3 regions of the Achromobacter sp. DH1f genome follow, and region 1 is predicted to be linked to each of the others. Evidence: predicted binding sites of a transcription regulator. Region 1 holds the regulator's gene; each other region holds the start of a gene.
The links. The regulator HrcA, encoded in region 1, represses chaperone genes, less so after heat shock. The targets are predictions, from matches to a motif close to TTAGCACTCNNNNNNNNNGAGTGCTAA.

Region 1 (4,712 bases):
TAGCAATCCTGGCCCCACAGGAATACGCAGCGCAGGTCCGATCCCGGCGCCTGGACCACGGCCGCGTCGAACCCCGCGGTGTCGACATGACGCATGCCGAATACCGCGAAGACCTGGGCCGGATCGAAACGGGGATCGTTCATGGCGCGCTTGCCGCTCAGCCTTGGCCGGCGGACACCACCACCAGGGCCGGACGCAGCGTGCGGTCGGCGATGGCATAGCCCTTTTGCAGCACTTGCACCACCGTATTGGCGGGCTGCGGGGCGGGAATCGACGAAATGGCCTGATGCAGGTGCGGATCGAACTTGTCGCCCTGGACCGGCGCGATTTCCTTGAGCAGGTTGCGCTCGAAGGCCGCGGCCAGTTGCTTGAGGGTGACTTCGACGCCTTCGCGCAGGGTTTCCACGGTCTGGTCGGCCTGGGCCAGGGCGGCCTCGAGGCTGTCCTTGACCGGCACCAGGCTCTCGGCGAACGATTCGATGCCGAACTTGCGGGCCTTGGACACTTCTTCCTGGGCGCGGCGGCGGACGTTCTCGGCCTCGGCGTGCACGCGCAGCAGTTGGTCGTGCTGCTCATTGACGGTAGCCTGGGCCGCGTCCAGCTGGGCGCGCAACTCGTTCAGCTCGGCCTGCGCGGCGTCCTGGGCGGCGGGGGCCGCATCGGCGTTTTCGCCGAATCCGGGCGTCTGGTCTACAGGCTCGTTGGGTGCCGACATGGGGAATCCTCCAAAAAGAATGGCTTTCGCAGACATGAATGGGGGCCAATACCCCTATTTCAAGCCCGGGAAAGCAAATATTCCCCTGCCGCGCGCCGATCAGGTCATTTCTTGTGCGGCTGCGCCGGGGCGGCCGCATCGCTCGCGGGAAAGCTTTCCTTCAGGGCGCGGTCGACCCGGGGGTCGTCATCGGGTTCGGGATTGATGGCAATCGGGTCGCTGGCGGGAAAGGTCTCGGCCAGCGCTTCGTCCAGCTCGTGTTCGACCTGATCTTCGTCGACCGGGGTGCTGACGCGCCCCTTTTTCACAATCTTGCCCGTCTTGGGATCCTGGTGCATGCGCCCTCTCCTTCAAGTCCGTGGATGCGTGGGCCACCCCTGCAAGTGCCGTTCCACCAGGCTGGCCAACCCTGCGATCCAGGCCGGATCGTCGTTGATCGCCGGAATGTAACGGAACTGCTTGCCGCCGGCCCCGATAAAGGCGTCGCGGCATTCCAGGCTGATCTCTTCCAGGGTTTCCAGACAGTCTGCCACAAATCCCGGACACACCACATCCACCTCGGTCACGCCCGAGGCGGCCAGCGCCTTGAGCGTGGGTTCGGTATAGGGTTCGAGCCAGCGGGCGGTGCCGAAACGGCTCTGGAAGGTCACTTCGATCTGCTCGCGCGGCAGCGACAGGCGCTGCGACAGCAGCCGGGCGGTTTCCATGCAGTCGCGGTAATACGGGTCGCCCAGTTCGATGGAATAGCGCGGCAGGCCATGAAAGCTCATGACCAGCTTCTGCGGCCGGCCGTGCTCGGCCCAATAGGCCTCGATGCGGGCCGCCAGGGAATCCAGGTAGGCCGGTTCTTCGTGAAAGCGCTTGATGAAGCGCAGTTCCGGCTGGTCGCGCAGGCGCCCGGCATGGCGCGTGACGGCATCGACCACGGTGGCCGTGGTGCTGGCGGCGTATTGCGGATACAGCGGCACGGTCAGGATGCGTTCGCAGCCCTTTGCCCGCAGGCGGGTTATCGCGTCGGGAATCGACGGATTGCCGTAGCGCATGCCCAGTTCCACCACCGCGTCGATGCCGGCCGCCGTCAACGCCGCTTGCACGCCTTCGGCCTGGCGGCGGCTGTAGACCATCAGGGGCGAACCTTCCTTGAGCCAGACGCCGGCATAGCGCGGCTCGAGCTTCTTGGGACGCATGGTCAGCACCAGCCCGTGCAGGATCGGCTTCCAGAGATAGCGCGGGATCTCGATCACGCGCGGGTCCGACAGGAATTCGCCCAGGTACTTGCGGATGTCTTTCTTGCTGGGGGTGTCCGGCGTGCCCAGGTTCACCAGCAGCACGCCGACCTTGCCCGGGCCCCGCGGCGGCGGGTCCTCGTTGAAGGGATCGTCCTGCTCGGTTTCGGGCAGGTAGCGTTCAGGCCAGAGATACTTGAACAGGCGAAGAAACACAAAAACTCCCCTTCCTCCGCAAGGAGGATGTCGGTTCGAATGGAACTACTGGTTGTGGCTGAGGGCGTTGGACAAGAGACGCGCCGTGATGTCCACGATGGGAATGACGCGTTCGTAGGCCATGCGGGTGGGGCCGATCACGCCGAGCGTGCCGACCACCTTGCCATCCACGCCGTAGGGCGCGGTGATGACCGAGACTTCTTCCATCGGCACCAGCTGGGAATCGCCGCCGATGTAGATCTGCACGCCCTGCGCCCGACTGGATACGTCCAGCAGTTGCAGCAGGTCGGTTTTCTTTTCGAACAGCGAGAACATCTTGCGCAGGCGGTCCATGTCGGACGCGATGTCGGTCACGTCCAGCAGCTTGCGTTCGCCGGAAATGACCATGGCGTCGCCGTCTTCGGCGGCTTCGGCGCTGGCCTCGACCGCGGCCTGCATCAGGCGCGAGATGTCTTCGCGCAGTTGTGCCAGTTCGGTGGACAGGGTGCGGCGCACCGCGTCGAACGACTTGCCGGCGAAATGGATGTTGAAGAAATTGCCGGCTTCCAGCAATTCGGCTTCGACGTAGTCGCGCTGCACGAACAGGATACGGTTCTGCACGTCGCCATCGGGGGTGACGATGATGAGCAGGACGCGCTTGTCGGACAGGCGGATGAATTCGATCTGGCGAAACACCTGGGCCCGTTTGGGCGTGAGCACCACACCGGCGAACTGGGTCAGGTTCGAGAGCAGCGCCGCCGCGGCATTGACTGCGCGGGTGGGCTCGGCGGCCGACAGCATCTCGCCCATGTTGTGCGGCTGGATCTGGTAGGACTGCACCGCCAGCAGGGAATCGACGAACATGCGGTATCCGCGCGGCGTGGGGACGCGCCCCGCCGACGTGTGCGGACTGTGGATCAGTCCCAGCTCTTCCAGATCCGCCATGACATTGCGGATGGTGGCGGGCGACAGATCGAACACTTTCGAAAGCGTCCGCGAACCGACTGGTTGCCCATCGGCGATGTAGCGTTCGATCAACGCCTTCAGTAATGCGCGTGCGCGGTCATCCATAGCGTGTATTTTAGGGAATCTTTTCCAATTAAGGCGATTTTTGTCCCGCCAACCGATATGCGGCCCCATATAATCGGCTAAGCGGCCGCTTGTCGGGCCGATTTCGCCTTCGCTGTTTGGCTTTTCAGATTCGCCTTGCCACCATGCACTTTCCTACCGTCGCGCTGATCGGCAGATACCAGGACACCGGCCTGGACGCCCCGCTAAGAGCGCTTGCGCACGCGCTGACGCAAGCGGGCAGGCAGGTGCTGGTCGATGCCGACACCGCCCGCAACACTGGCCTGACCGAATACCCCGTCGCCACGCTTGAACAGATCGGCCAGAGTGCATCGCTCGCGGTCGTGATGGGCGGCGACGGCACCGTGCTGGGCGCCGCGCGCCACCTGGCGCCCTACGGCGTGCCGCTGGTCGGCATCAACCATGGCCGCCTGGGCTTCATCACCGACATCCCGCTGCAGGACGCACACGGCGCGCTGGCGCGCGTGCTGGAAGGCAGCTACCAGATCGAAGCGCGCATGCTGCTCGAAGGCAGCGTCTGGCGGGGCAACCAGAAAATGTATTCCGCCACGGCCCTGAACGACGTGGTCCTGAACCGCGCGGGGCGCGGCGGCATGATCGAAGTCCGCGTCGAACTCGACGGCGCCTTCATGTACACGCAGCGCGCCGACGGCCTGATCATCGCCACGCCCACCGGCTCGACCGCCTACGCGCTGTCGGCCAACGGCCCCATCCTGCACCCCGGCATGAACGCCATGGTGCTGGTGCCGGTGGCGCCCCAGACCTTGTCCAACCGCCCTATCGTCATTCCCGACAGCGGCGTGCTGAACATGACGCTGACGGCCATGGGCCGCGTCGAAGTCGGCGCCAGCGTGCATTTCGACATGCAGACCTGGTCCGACCTGCAACCCGGCGACCGCATCGTCGTGCAACGCGCACCCTATACCATCCGCTTCGTGCACCCGGAAGGCTACAGCTTCTTTTCCACGCTGCGCCGCAAGCTGCACTGGAACCTGATGCCGCAAGCCACCGACAACGTAGAGTAATTAGCGCCCAGACATGCTGCGCACCCTGCACATCCGCGACTTTGTCATCGTCGAACAGACCGAGATCCATTTCGGTCCTGGCTTTACCGTCTTCTCCGGCGAAACCGGGGCAGGCAAATCCATTCTCATCGATGCCCTGGCGCTGGCGCTGGGCGAGCGTGGCGACGTCAGCGTGCTGCGTGAAGGCGCCACGCGCGCCGACATCACCGCCGTGTTCGACACCCCGCGCGCGCTGCACGCGTGGCTGGCCGAACGCGAAATCGACGCCGACGAAGAACTGGCGCTGCGCCGCGTGATCGACGCGCAGGGCCGCAGCCGCGCCTACATCAACGGCACCCCGGCCACCGTGGCACAGTTGCGCGAACTGGGCGACAGCCTGGTCGACATCCATGGCCAGCACGCGCATCAAAGCCTGATGCGCCCCGACGCCCAACGCGACCTGCTCGATGCGCACGGCGGCCA
Region 2 (4,712 bases), on a different contig from region 1:
GTTTCTCGGGGTACTGTTCCCCGGCCGAAGCCGGGGAGGCCTTGCAAGGTAAGCGGGACTTAGAAGTCCATGCCGCCCATGCCGCCCATACCACCCGGCATGGCCGGGGCAGCGGGCTTGTCTTCGGCCAGTTCGACCACGGCGGCTTCGGCCGTCAGCAGCAGGCTGGCGACGGAGGCAGCGTTTTGCAGGGCGGTGCGGGTCACCTTGGTGGGATCCAGCACGCCTTGCTCGACCAGGTCGGTGTACTCGCCGGTCGCGGCGTTGTAGCCGTAGTTGCCCTTGCCGTTCAGCACGTTGCTGACCACGACGCTGGCTTCTTCGCCGGCGTTCGTGACGATGGTGCGCAGGGGCTCTTCCACAGCGCGCAGGATCAGCTTGATGCCGGCGTTCTGGTCAGGCGTGTCGCCCTTCAGGTCAGCGATGGCTTGCTTGGCACGCAGCAGAGCCACGCCGCCACCAGCCACGACGCCTTCTTCCACAGCAGCGCGGGTAGCGTGCAGGGCATCTTCGACGCGGGCCTTCTTTTCCTTCATTTCGACTTCGGTGGCAGCGCCAACGCGAATCACGGCAACGCCGCCGGCCAGCTTGGCCACGCGTTCTTGCAGCTTTTCACGGTCGTAGTCGGACGTGGCTTCTTCGATCTGGATACGGACTTGCTTGACGCGAGCCTCGATCGACTTGCTGTCGCCAGCGCCGTCGATGATCGTGGTGTTTTCCTTGCCCACTTCGATGCGCTTGGCTTGGCCCAGTTCAGCCAGGCCGGCCTTTTCCAGCGACATGCCGGTTTCTTCGGAGATCACCGTGCCGCCCGTCAGGATGGCGATGTCTTCCAGCATGGCCTTGCGGCGGTCGCCGAAGCCCGGAGCCTTGACGGCGGTGGTCTTCAGGATGCCACGGATGTTGTTCACCACCAGGGTGGCCAGCGCTTCGCCTTCGACGTCTTCGGCGATGATCAGCAGCGGACGGCTCGACTTGGCGACTTGTTCCAGCACGGGCAGCAGGTCACGGATGTTGCTGATCTTCTTGTCGAAGATCAGGACAAACGGGTCTTCCAGCACGGCAACTTGCTTTTCCGGGCTGTTGATGAAGTAGGGCGACAGGTAGCCGCGGTCGAATTGCATGCCTTCGACGACGTCCAGCTCGTTTTCCAGCGACTTGCCGTCTTCGACGGTGATGACGCCTTCCTTGCCGACCTTGTCCATCGCGTCAGCGATGATCTGGCCGATGGAGGAATCGCTGTTGGCCGAGATCGAGCCGACTTGAGCGATTTCCTTGCTGGTCGTGACCGGCTTGGATTGCTTCTTCAGTTCGGCGACGGCGGCGGCGACAGCCTTGTCGATGCCGCGCTTCAGGTCGATCGGGTTGAAACCGGCGGCAACGTACTTCAGGCCTTCCATGACGATGGCTTGAGCCAGCACGGTGGCGGTGGTGGTGCCGTCACCGGCGTTGTCGGAGGTCTTGGAGGCAACGTCCTTGACCAGCTGGGCGCCGATGTTCTCGAACTTGTCCTTCAGTTCGATTTCCTTGGCGACGGACACGCCGTCCTTGGTCACGGTCGGGGCGCCGAACGAGCGCTCCAGCACGACGTTGCGACCCTTGGGGCCCAGGGTGGTCTTGACAGCGTTGGCGAGGACATTCACGCCGCGGACGATGCGCACACGGGCGTCGTCACCGAACAATACTTGCTTGGCAGCCATTTGTTAGCTTCCTTCGAAAATTCGTTTGAGGCAGGGTTTACTGGACCACGGCGAGGATTTCGTCCTCGCGGATGACGAGCAGCTCTTCGCCGTCAACCTTCACGGACTGGCCGGCGTACTTGCCGAACAGAACCTTGTCGCCAGCCTTCAGGTCGACCGGCAGAATCTTGCCGTCTTCGGTCTTCTTGCCGGGGCCGACGGCCACGACTTCACCCTGGTCGGGCTTTTCAGCGGCGCTGTCGGGGATGACGATGCCCGACGCAGTCTTGCGCTCGTTTTCGAGGCGTTTGACGATCACGCGATCGCCCAGGGGACGCAAGGCCATGAGGAACTCCTGTTACTTAAGAAGAAAGTGAATGATCGGTTTGGCCCGGGAGACTGTTAGCACTCACCGGAGTCGAGTGCTAATTATAGGGATGATGTGGTGGGGTTCAAGGGGGCGGGGGCGGGCTGTTACATCTTGGGAGGGGCGGAGGGGCCCTGAAGAATGTAACTGCGTGGGGCATTGCCGGTGGCTTGCGATGGATCAGCCGGCCGGAAGGCGCCGGCTTGCGCCACGGCGATCGGCGTTGCACTGACCGCCAGCAGGGCGCCGCGGCGCGTCAGCGGGGGATCCCCGCGGCGAAAGCGCAGCCTACGAAAACGTAGCCTGCGGAAACGTAGTTGGACACTTTAAATACGCAGTTAGCCGGTGCGAGAGTGGAACCTAGATATTGAACAGCTTGATGAATGCATCGGCATCGCCGCCGCCCCATTCTTTGAAAGAGTCAATGTGTATGACGCCAAATGGAATGCTGTCTTCTTTGATCACATTCTCTGTTACGTGCTCAAGGTACTTGATGGTGCGCACGGGAGCATAATTCTTATATGCGTGAATGACCAAAAATACAGGATTCGAGAGAGATTTATCCCGGAATTGATTGAGCAAAAGATACTGACCGACAACCACTTTCGCCATATTGTAAGAGTCAAGTTCTATGAGTACTTGTCTTCCATTGTGCTCAAAGTAGTGGTCAACGGAGGAGCTGAGTTTTCGTCCCTTTTTATCCTCAATTGTGTAAACCGTTCCTTTCAAGAGTGTTACGTCTCTAACTTTCTTGCCGAAGAGGTCGGTGAAGATTTTCTCGTTGTCTTTTGCTAATGCCATAAAAAGCCTAATTAAATTCGGAAGGCAAGCAGCAAGAATGCCCAATTCGCGTAATATTTTATGCTCTGCAGCCCTAGAGGAAAATTAGATTTTGTCGATTTTAGAGAAGCCTAAAAATCTTTAGCTCAGCCGTTGGCTGATACTGAGGATTGCTAACGGAAGGACTGCTCCTGGCCGGTTACAGCTGTTTGCGACCGTCTGCTCCCGGCCTACTGCAGAAATTCGCTAGTAAGTCGGCTTAAATTATGAACTTAAGATTTTGCACGCTCGCACATGCAGTGAATGACCAAAACGTAATATGACACTTTAAATAATGTGGAGAACTGACCACGGCCGACGCGAACATCTACCCAGCTTTGAGTATCCGAACTTCGCTATCTTTTTGCTTCGAATGCTGAAAAGTCTAGCCCACTAGCCTTGAGCTTGTCCGCGCCACGGCGCATGAGTTCGAGAAACTTGGGTTGGTCTGCTTTCAACGCCTTAAGTTGAGACAGACAGCGAGCGTAGTCCGAGGGGCATCCAGAGTTCGCCGGTAGTGCTTGTGCGAGTGCAACAGCTTCCACGGCTTTGAAGGCGCCGAAAAATGATGTCTTGGAACGACCCGCCAAGAAATCGTCAATGCTTCTCATGAGGTTGCCTTCTACCTCTGACGATACGTCTTGCGCCAACCGACAATCCTTGAACATGGGGGTGCCTATGATTGAGCCATTGCCGAAGCAAACGAGTGCAACGTGATCACCTCGCTGCAATTTCGCAGCCGCATCGGAGCTAGTTCCTATCAGGGAGGCTTGAGGAGCGATGTAGCCCTTGCCGCGTAGAACCAAGTAGGGAGCGTTACGCAGCCCGCTCTTGATACTCGTCACGGTTCCTAACAGAAGAACCTTTTTCCCGAAGAATTTTTTGTCTGCGGCCACTTCGTTGGCGTTGTAGTGTGCAGCCACCTGCTCAGCCGATGTCAAATCAGCCTGGATCGCCTTAGCTGCCTCGGTGGGCTTTGACATGAACAACTTAACCTCTTCACCTACCAATACAGCGGCCACACTACGCTCGAGGTCAGACGGTTCATAGACACCGGTTGCGCGTACAGCTGCATGAAGGCCGAGGAGTGTCATTACGGCCAACCAAGGGGAAATCCGCATCTCGATGCTCTTTTTTGTCGAAGTAGTTTCGAGATATTACGGCAATCAAGTTTTGGGCGGGACGTCTACCGCGGCCATGGGCTTCTCCCCGGTGTGAATGGTTCTTTGTAACTCATGGCCGGGCAAGCGTGTCTCGAGCTTGGGTCGAGTCAAAAATGCCAAGAAATTTTCGCCTTGGAGCCGTTTTCTCCAGGATCGCCCCATCGAGAAGACGGTCTAATTCGCCCTTTAATGGACGCGCAGCTTGAGCGCCTAGTGCGCCGAGCTTTTCAACGCCTTCGCGTGCGCGATCCGCCAGGCCGAACATCGCTACGATTTGGCAACACATCACCCAAGCGGCGGTGACAGGCGGACCTTGCTGGATGATGCATGCACCTGCCTCCTTACGAAGTTCGACGCTGCGCCTTTCACGAGCCTTTTTCGAGACATTGATGCAAAGCCACGCACAGTTATACGCCCAGCGTAGATTTCTAGGATCAATTTTCACGCTGAGGAAGCGAGCATGATTGAGTGCGTCTTCGAGCTTAACCAGTTCTAAAAAGTTCATTCAATTTAGTGATTAGGCCATCACCAAGTGGACTTCCCCGGTCAGACACCACGGCCTAATGAAAATATTCGATGCGAGCCCGGTTTTCTGAATATTTTATTGGTGGGAAAATTTTCATAAATAAAGTGTATAGTTACCTTTTGATCGATTTTGTTTTATTTTGGCGCGCCTGGGCGAAC
Region 3 (4,712 bases), on a different contig from region 1:
TGTCAGGAAGACGAACCGGAAGTGGTCGGTGGCGAGACCGGCGCAGGCGTGGCCGGCTGTTCGGTGTCGGCGGCGGGCGTGGCCGGCTTCTTGCGCGGACGGCCGCGCTGCCCAGGCGCGACGCGGCGGCTGGCCGTGTGCGCCAGGCTGGCAATGAAGTTGGCGCCGCCCAACGCCCATTGGCCGGAGACGGCTTGGTCGATGCGCTGCGTTTCCTCGCGCGACAGGCCGTCCTGCAGGCGCTTGCGGTAGTTGGCCTGCCGGTCGAACGGCGTGTTGCCACACGCCCAGTAGTCGGCGTGGTCGGACTGCCATTGCGCCGGCGCGGCCGTGGTGTTGCCGGTATGGCTGGAGGCCGACGACCAGGGCCAGGAATCAGGATCTTGCGACGCGCCGCTGCGCACGGGGTAGGTTTCCAGCCAGACCAGGGCGGGCAGCACCCAGGCGCCCGGCTCGAGCAAGGCCGAGCGGTAGCGGCCTGCGAATACCCGGCCCCCGCGCAGACGGGCTGCGAGGTTGCGGCCCAGCGTCTGCATCAGGCGCGGCAGGCCTTCTTCGTCGGCCGGCGTAGCCAAAAGCAGAATGCGGTCGTTGGCGAGCAGCCAGCCATGGACCGAGACCCGGTGGCGCTGGGCGGATTCGCCCAGCCACGCGGCAAGTTGGTTGAGGATATCGGCCGGGGCGGGCTGGGACGGCGCCGCCAGCGGCTGAATGAAGTTGGCCTGCACCAGTTGGGGCAGCCCAGGGGCGTACAGACGGGGCAGACGGGCCATAGTGTCAGGGCTTGCGCTTCCAGAAGAACGGGTTGTCTTCTCGTACTTATATAAATAGTGCCACGGTGGGCGCTGGTCAAGCCCCGTGATCACAATATGGGCACGGAATCGATACTTTTTATAAGAAGGACCCCGTTTCGGGCAGGTTAACATTCGGCGACGGATCGTCGTACCGTGGATATACCCTAATCCCGACCGTGCTCATTTCAGCCTCATCCCCCCGGAGATCGCCCATGCCCGCCGCCCTGGAACTCATTTCCCAGCATCGCTGTTTTGGCGGCACGCAGCGCTATTACCGCCATGATTCGGCCGAGATCGGCCTGCCGATGCGTTTCTCGGTGTTCGTGCCGCCCCAGGCCGAACACGGCCCGGTGCCGGTGCTGGTCTACCTGGCCGGCCTGACCTGCACCGAAGAGACCTTCATGATCAAGGCGGGCGCGCAGCGCCTGGCCGCCGAACTGGGCGTGATGCTCGTGGCGCCCGACACCAGCCCGCGTGGCGCCAACGTGCCCGGCGAAGACGAAAGCTGGGATCTCGGTACCGGTGCCGGCTTCTATGTGGACGCCACCACCGCGGCCTGGCGCGGCCACTACCGCATGGACAGCTACGTCACGCGGGAACTGCACGGCATCATCACCAGCGCCCTGCCCGGCGACGCCGCGCGCGTCGGCCTTTTCGGCCACTCGATGGGCGGCCATGGCGCCCTGGTGCTGGCACTGCGCAACCCGGGCCAGTACCGTTCGGTGTCGGCCTTCGCACCCATCGCCGCGCCCAGCCAGTGCCCCTGGGGCAAGAAAGCATTCGGCGCCTACCTGGGCGACAACCCGGACGACTGGGCGGCCTACGACGCTTCCCGCTTGATGGCTGGCCTGCGCCAGCCCTTCCCCGACGGCATCCTGATCGATCAGGGCACCGCCGACCAGTTCCTGGCCGAACAGTTGTATCCCGAGGTATTCGAGGCCGCCTGCGCTGCAGCCGGCCAGCCGTTGACGCTGCGTCGCCAGGACGGCTACGACCACGGCTACTACTTCATCTCGACGTTCATCGAAGATCACATCCGGTTTCACGTCGAACGGCTTGGAAAACCGGCCGTCTGAGGCCCCGCTTCTATACTGGGCAGCCTGCCGCGGCAGGCTGTCGGCGCCCGGTGCGCCACCGCCCGCCCCGCCGTTCTCGTTAAGGACCGCCTGATTTGATCAACGGAATCGCTCCCTTCGTCTGGATCCTGCTGGCCGCGATCGTCCTGTTCCTGCCGGGCATCGCGATGCTGCTGGGCAAGGGCGGCCCGCGCGACGAGCGCGGCCGTCGCACCTTCCAGTTCCGCCCGGTGCGGCGCCTGTTTGGCCTGATGCTGTTGCTGCTGGGCGGCGTGTCCGGCTTGCTGGCCTTGTCGCTGGTGCAGTTCTTCAGGCTGACCACCGACCAGCCGGTTGCCCGGATCGAGGCGCGCCAGCAGGCCGACGGCCAGTTCCAGGTCAGCGCCACCGCGCCGGGCGTGGGCGCCCGGCAATATGTGTTGTACGGCGACCAGTGGCAGATCGACGCGCGCGTCGTGCGCTGGCGCCTGCCGGCCCTGATGGCCGGCGTGCCGCCGCTGTATCGCCTTGAACGCCTGTCCGGCCGCTACAGCGACGCGGCGCGCGAAGCCTCGGCTACCCGTTCGGTACACGCCCTGGACGACTGGCCTGCGCCGGATCTGGGCCAGCTCAAGCAAAGTTTCCCGAACTGGTTCCCCTTCGTCGATGTCCAATTCGGCAGTGCGGCCTACATGCCGCTTTTCGACGGCGCGAAGTACCAGGTCTTCCTGGACCCCCGCGGCGCCCTGTTCGTCCGCCCGGACGGCGAGTCCACCGCCGAGGGTTTGAAGCGCCTGGGTTGGTAGGGGGGGGGAGAGCCCCCACGCTGCACGCGCTTCGCGCGCTTGCTGCCCCCCGTGGGGGCTGCCCGCCCTTGGGACGGCCCGGCGGGCGGGCGGCTTTGCTTTTGCAGGGAAAAATAAATAGGGACGCGCTTAGCGAAGGAAACTTTGACGCGCCGCAATAGTCGAATTAGCACTCCCTTTACTAGAGTGCTAACATCGAATCCATGTCTTTACCCCTTCGCTTTCCGGAGACCGCCGCTATGAAACAACCCAGTACCTCGTTGGCCGCTTCCGGCAACGCCCTGGCGTTGGCCATTGCCAATCCGGGCGCACTCGGCACGATCGACGCGTACATTTCCGCAGTCAATCGCCTGCCGGTCCTGTCCGCCGAGCGCGAGACCGAACTGGGCCGTCGCCTGCGCGACCAGGAAGACCTGGGCGCCGCGCGCGAACTCGTGCTGTCGCACCTGCGCCTGGTGGTGTCGGTGGCTCGCCAGTACCTGGGCTATGGGTTGCCCCACGCCGACCTGATCCAGGAAGGCAACGTCGGCCTGATGAAGGCCGTCAAACGCTTCGACCCCGAGCGCGGCGTGCGCCTGGTGTCGTTCGCCGTCCACTGGATCAAGGCCGAAATCCACGAATACATCATTCGCAACTGGCGTCTGGTCAAGGTGGCTACCACCAAGGCCCAGCGCAAGCTGTTCTTCAACCTGCGCAGCATGCGCCCCGACGGCCAGACGCTCGACCCCGAACAGGTCGATCACATCGCGCGCGAACTCAATGTGCGCCGCGAAGACGTCAGCGAAATGGAAGTGCGCCTGTCCGGCCGCGACATGTCGCTTGAAAACCAGGACGACGATGACGACAGCTACGCGCCCATCGCGTACCTGTCCGACGAAGGCCGCCAGGAACCGACCCGCGTGCTGGAACGCGCCGCGCGCGACCAGCTGCAAAGCTCGGGCCTGTCCGGCGCCCTCGAAGCCCTGGACCCGCGCTCGCGCCGCATCGTCGAAGCCCGTTGGCTGCAAGACGACGGTGGCGCCACGCTGCACGAACTGGCGCAGGAATTCGGCGTATCCGCCGAACGCATCCGCCAGATCGAAGCGGCCGCACTGAAGAAAATGCGCGGCAACCTCGCCGCCTGATCCTGCATTCGCGCCACGCAAAGGGCTGCCTCGGGCAGCCCTTTTCTTTTGCCGGCGCCGCCTGCGCGTATGCCACGTCGCCGATACAGGCAGGGCGATGCGAGACGCCAATAAATTGATACAAATTCATCGTGAAATAACGCGCGATTCCAGAAACTTAATGAGGTGCGCACCGCCTAACTTCACGTAGACCGCAAACTTTGGTTGGCAGTCTTGTCATCCGTCTCGGCTTCTCCTCTTTCCCCTCCCCTATGAGACGGATGCTTGCGGGGCACCACGCATATGGTGCCCCGTTTTTTATTGCGCGAAGCATCTATGCTGCCTGCGCGCTGCCCGGCTCGGCCTGCGCCGTGTGCCACAGCGCATCCTGCACGCGGCGCACGCCGGTGGCCATCGAGCCGTCTTGGTAGAGCTTGATCCAGCGATAGCCCGGGGCCAGGTTGTCCACCACGTGCTTGCCGTCGCGGATGCTGAACTGAAAGCAGGTGGACGGGGTGGCCAGCATGCGCAGGTTGTGCCGGCGGCGATCGAATTCGTGGTGCACGTGGCCCCACAGCAGCACGCGCACCTGCGGCCAGCGCGTCAGCAGCTTGAACAGCGCCTGCGGGTTGTCGATCATCATCGAGTCGTGCCAGTGGCTGTCGATCTGCATCGGGTTGTGGTGCATGGCCAATAGCGTGTGCCGGCCGGGCGCCTCGGCCAGGGCGGCTTCCAGCAAGTCCAGCTGGCTGTCGGGCAGATGGCCGGCGTTCGAACCCGGCACGGTGGTGTCCAGCGAGACCACGCGCCAGGCGCCCACGTCGGTCACGGGCACCGACCACTCGGGCAGTTCCTGGCGCATCGCCGCCGGCAGGTCATGGTTGCCGGGCAGGCAGCGAATCTGCGCGCCTTCCAGCGCCGGGGCCGAGCCGAGGGTGGCCGCCAGGCGCCGGT

Region 2: the regulator HrcA is predicted to act here: its motif matches at 2,082-2,108, upstream of groES (co-chaperone GroES).
Region 3: the regulator HrcA is predicted to act here: its motif matches at 2,822-2,848, upstream of rpoH (RNA polymerase sigma factor RpoH).

The regions. Positions count from the first base shown of each region.
Region 1 covers NZ_AYMF01000010.1:286,940-291,651, reverse strand. The annotation lists gene U858_RS0109175 (thioredoxin family protein) at 1-143, opposite strand, end outside; gene grpE (nucleotide exchange factor GrpE) at 158-715, opposite strand; gene U858_RS0109165 (hypothetical protein) at 820-1,053, opposite strand; gene hemH (ferrochelatase) at 1,066-2,157, opposite strand; gene hrcA (heat-inducible transcriptional repressor HrcA) at 2,203-3,207, opposite strand; gene U858_RS0109150 (NAD kinase) at 3,351-4,250, shown strand; gene recN (DNA repair protein RecN) at 4,264-4,712, shown strand, end outside.
Region 2 covers NZ_AYMF01000054.1:4,289-9,000, forward strand. The annotation lists gene groL (chaperonin GroEL) at 60-1,700, opposite strand; gene groES (co-chaperone GroES) at 1,738-2,025, opposite strand; gene U858_RS35830 (hypothetical protein) at 2,407-2,847, opposite strand; gene U858_RS34525 (hypothetical protein) at 3,222-3,986, opposite strand; gene U858_RS35835 (hypothetical protein) at 4,099-4,533, opposite strand.
Region 3 covers NZ_AYMF01000029.1:228,023-232,734, reverse strand. The annotation lists gene U858_RS0125265 (hypothetical protein) at 3-773, opposite strand; gene fghA (S-formylglutathione hydrolase) at 1,007-1,870, shown strand; gene U858_RS0125255 (hypothetical protein) at 1,966-2,655, shown strand; gene rpoH (RNA polymerase sigma factor RpoH) at 2,859-3,779, shown strand; gene cpdA (3',5'-cyclic-AMP phosphodiesterase) at 4,093-4,712, opposite strand, start outside.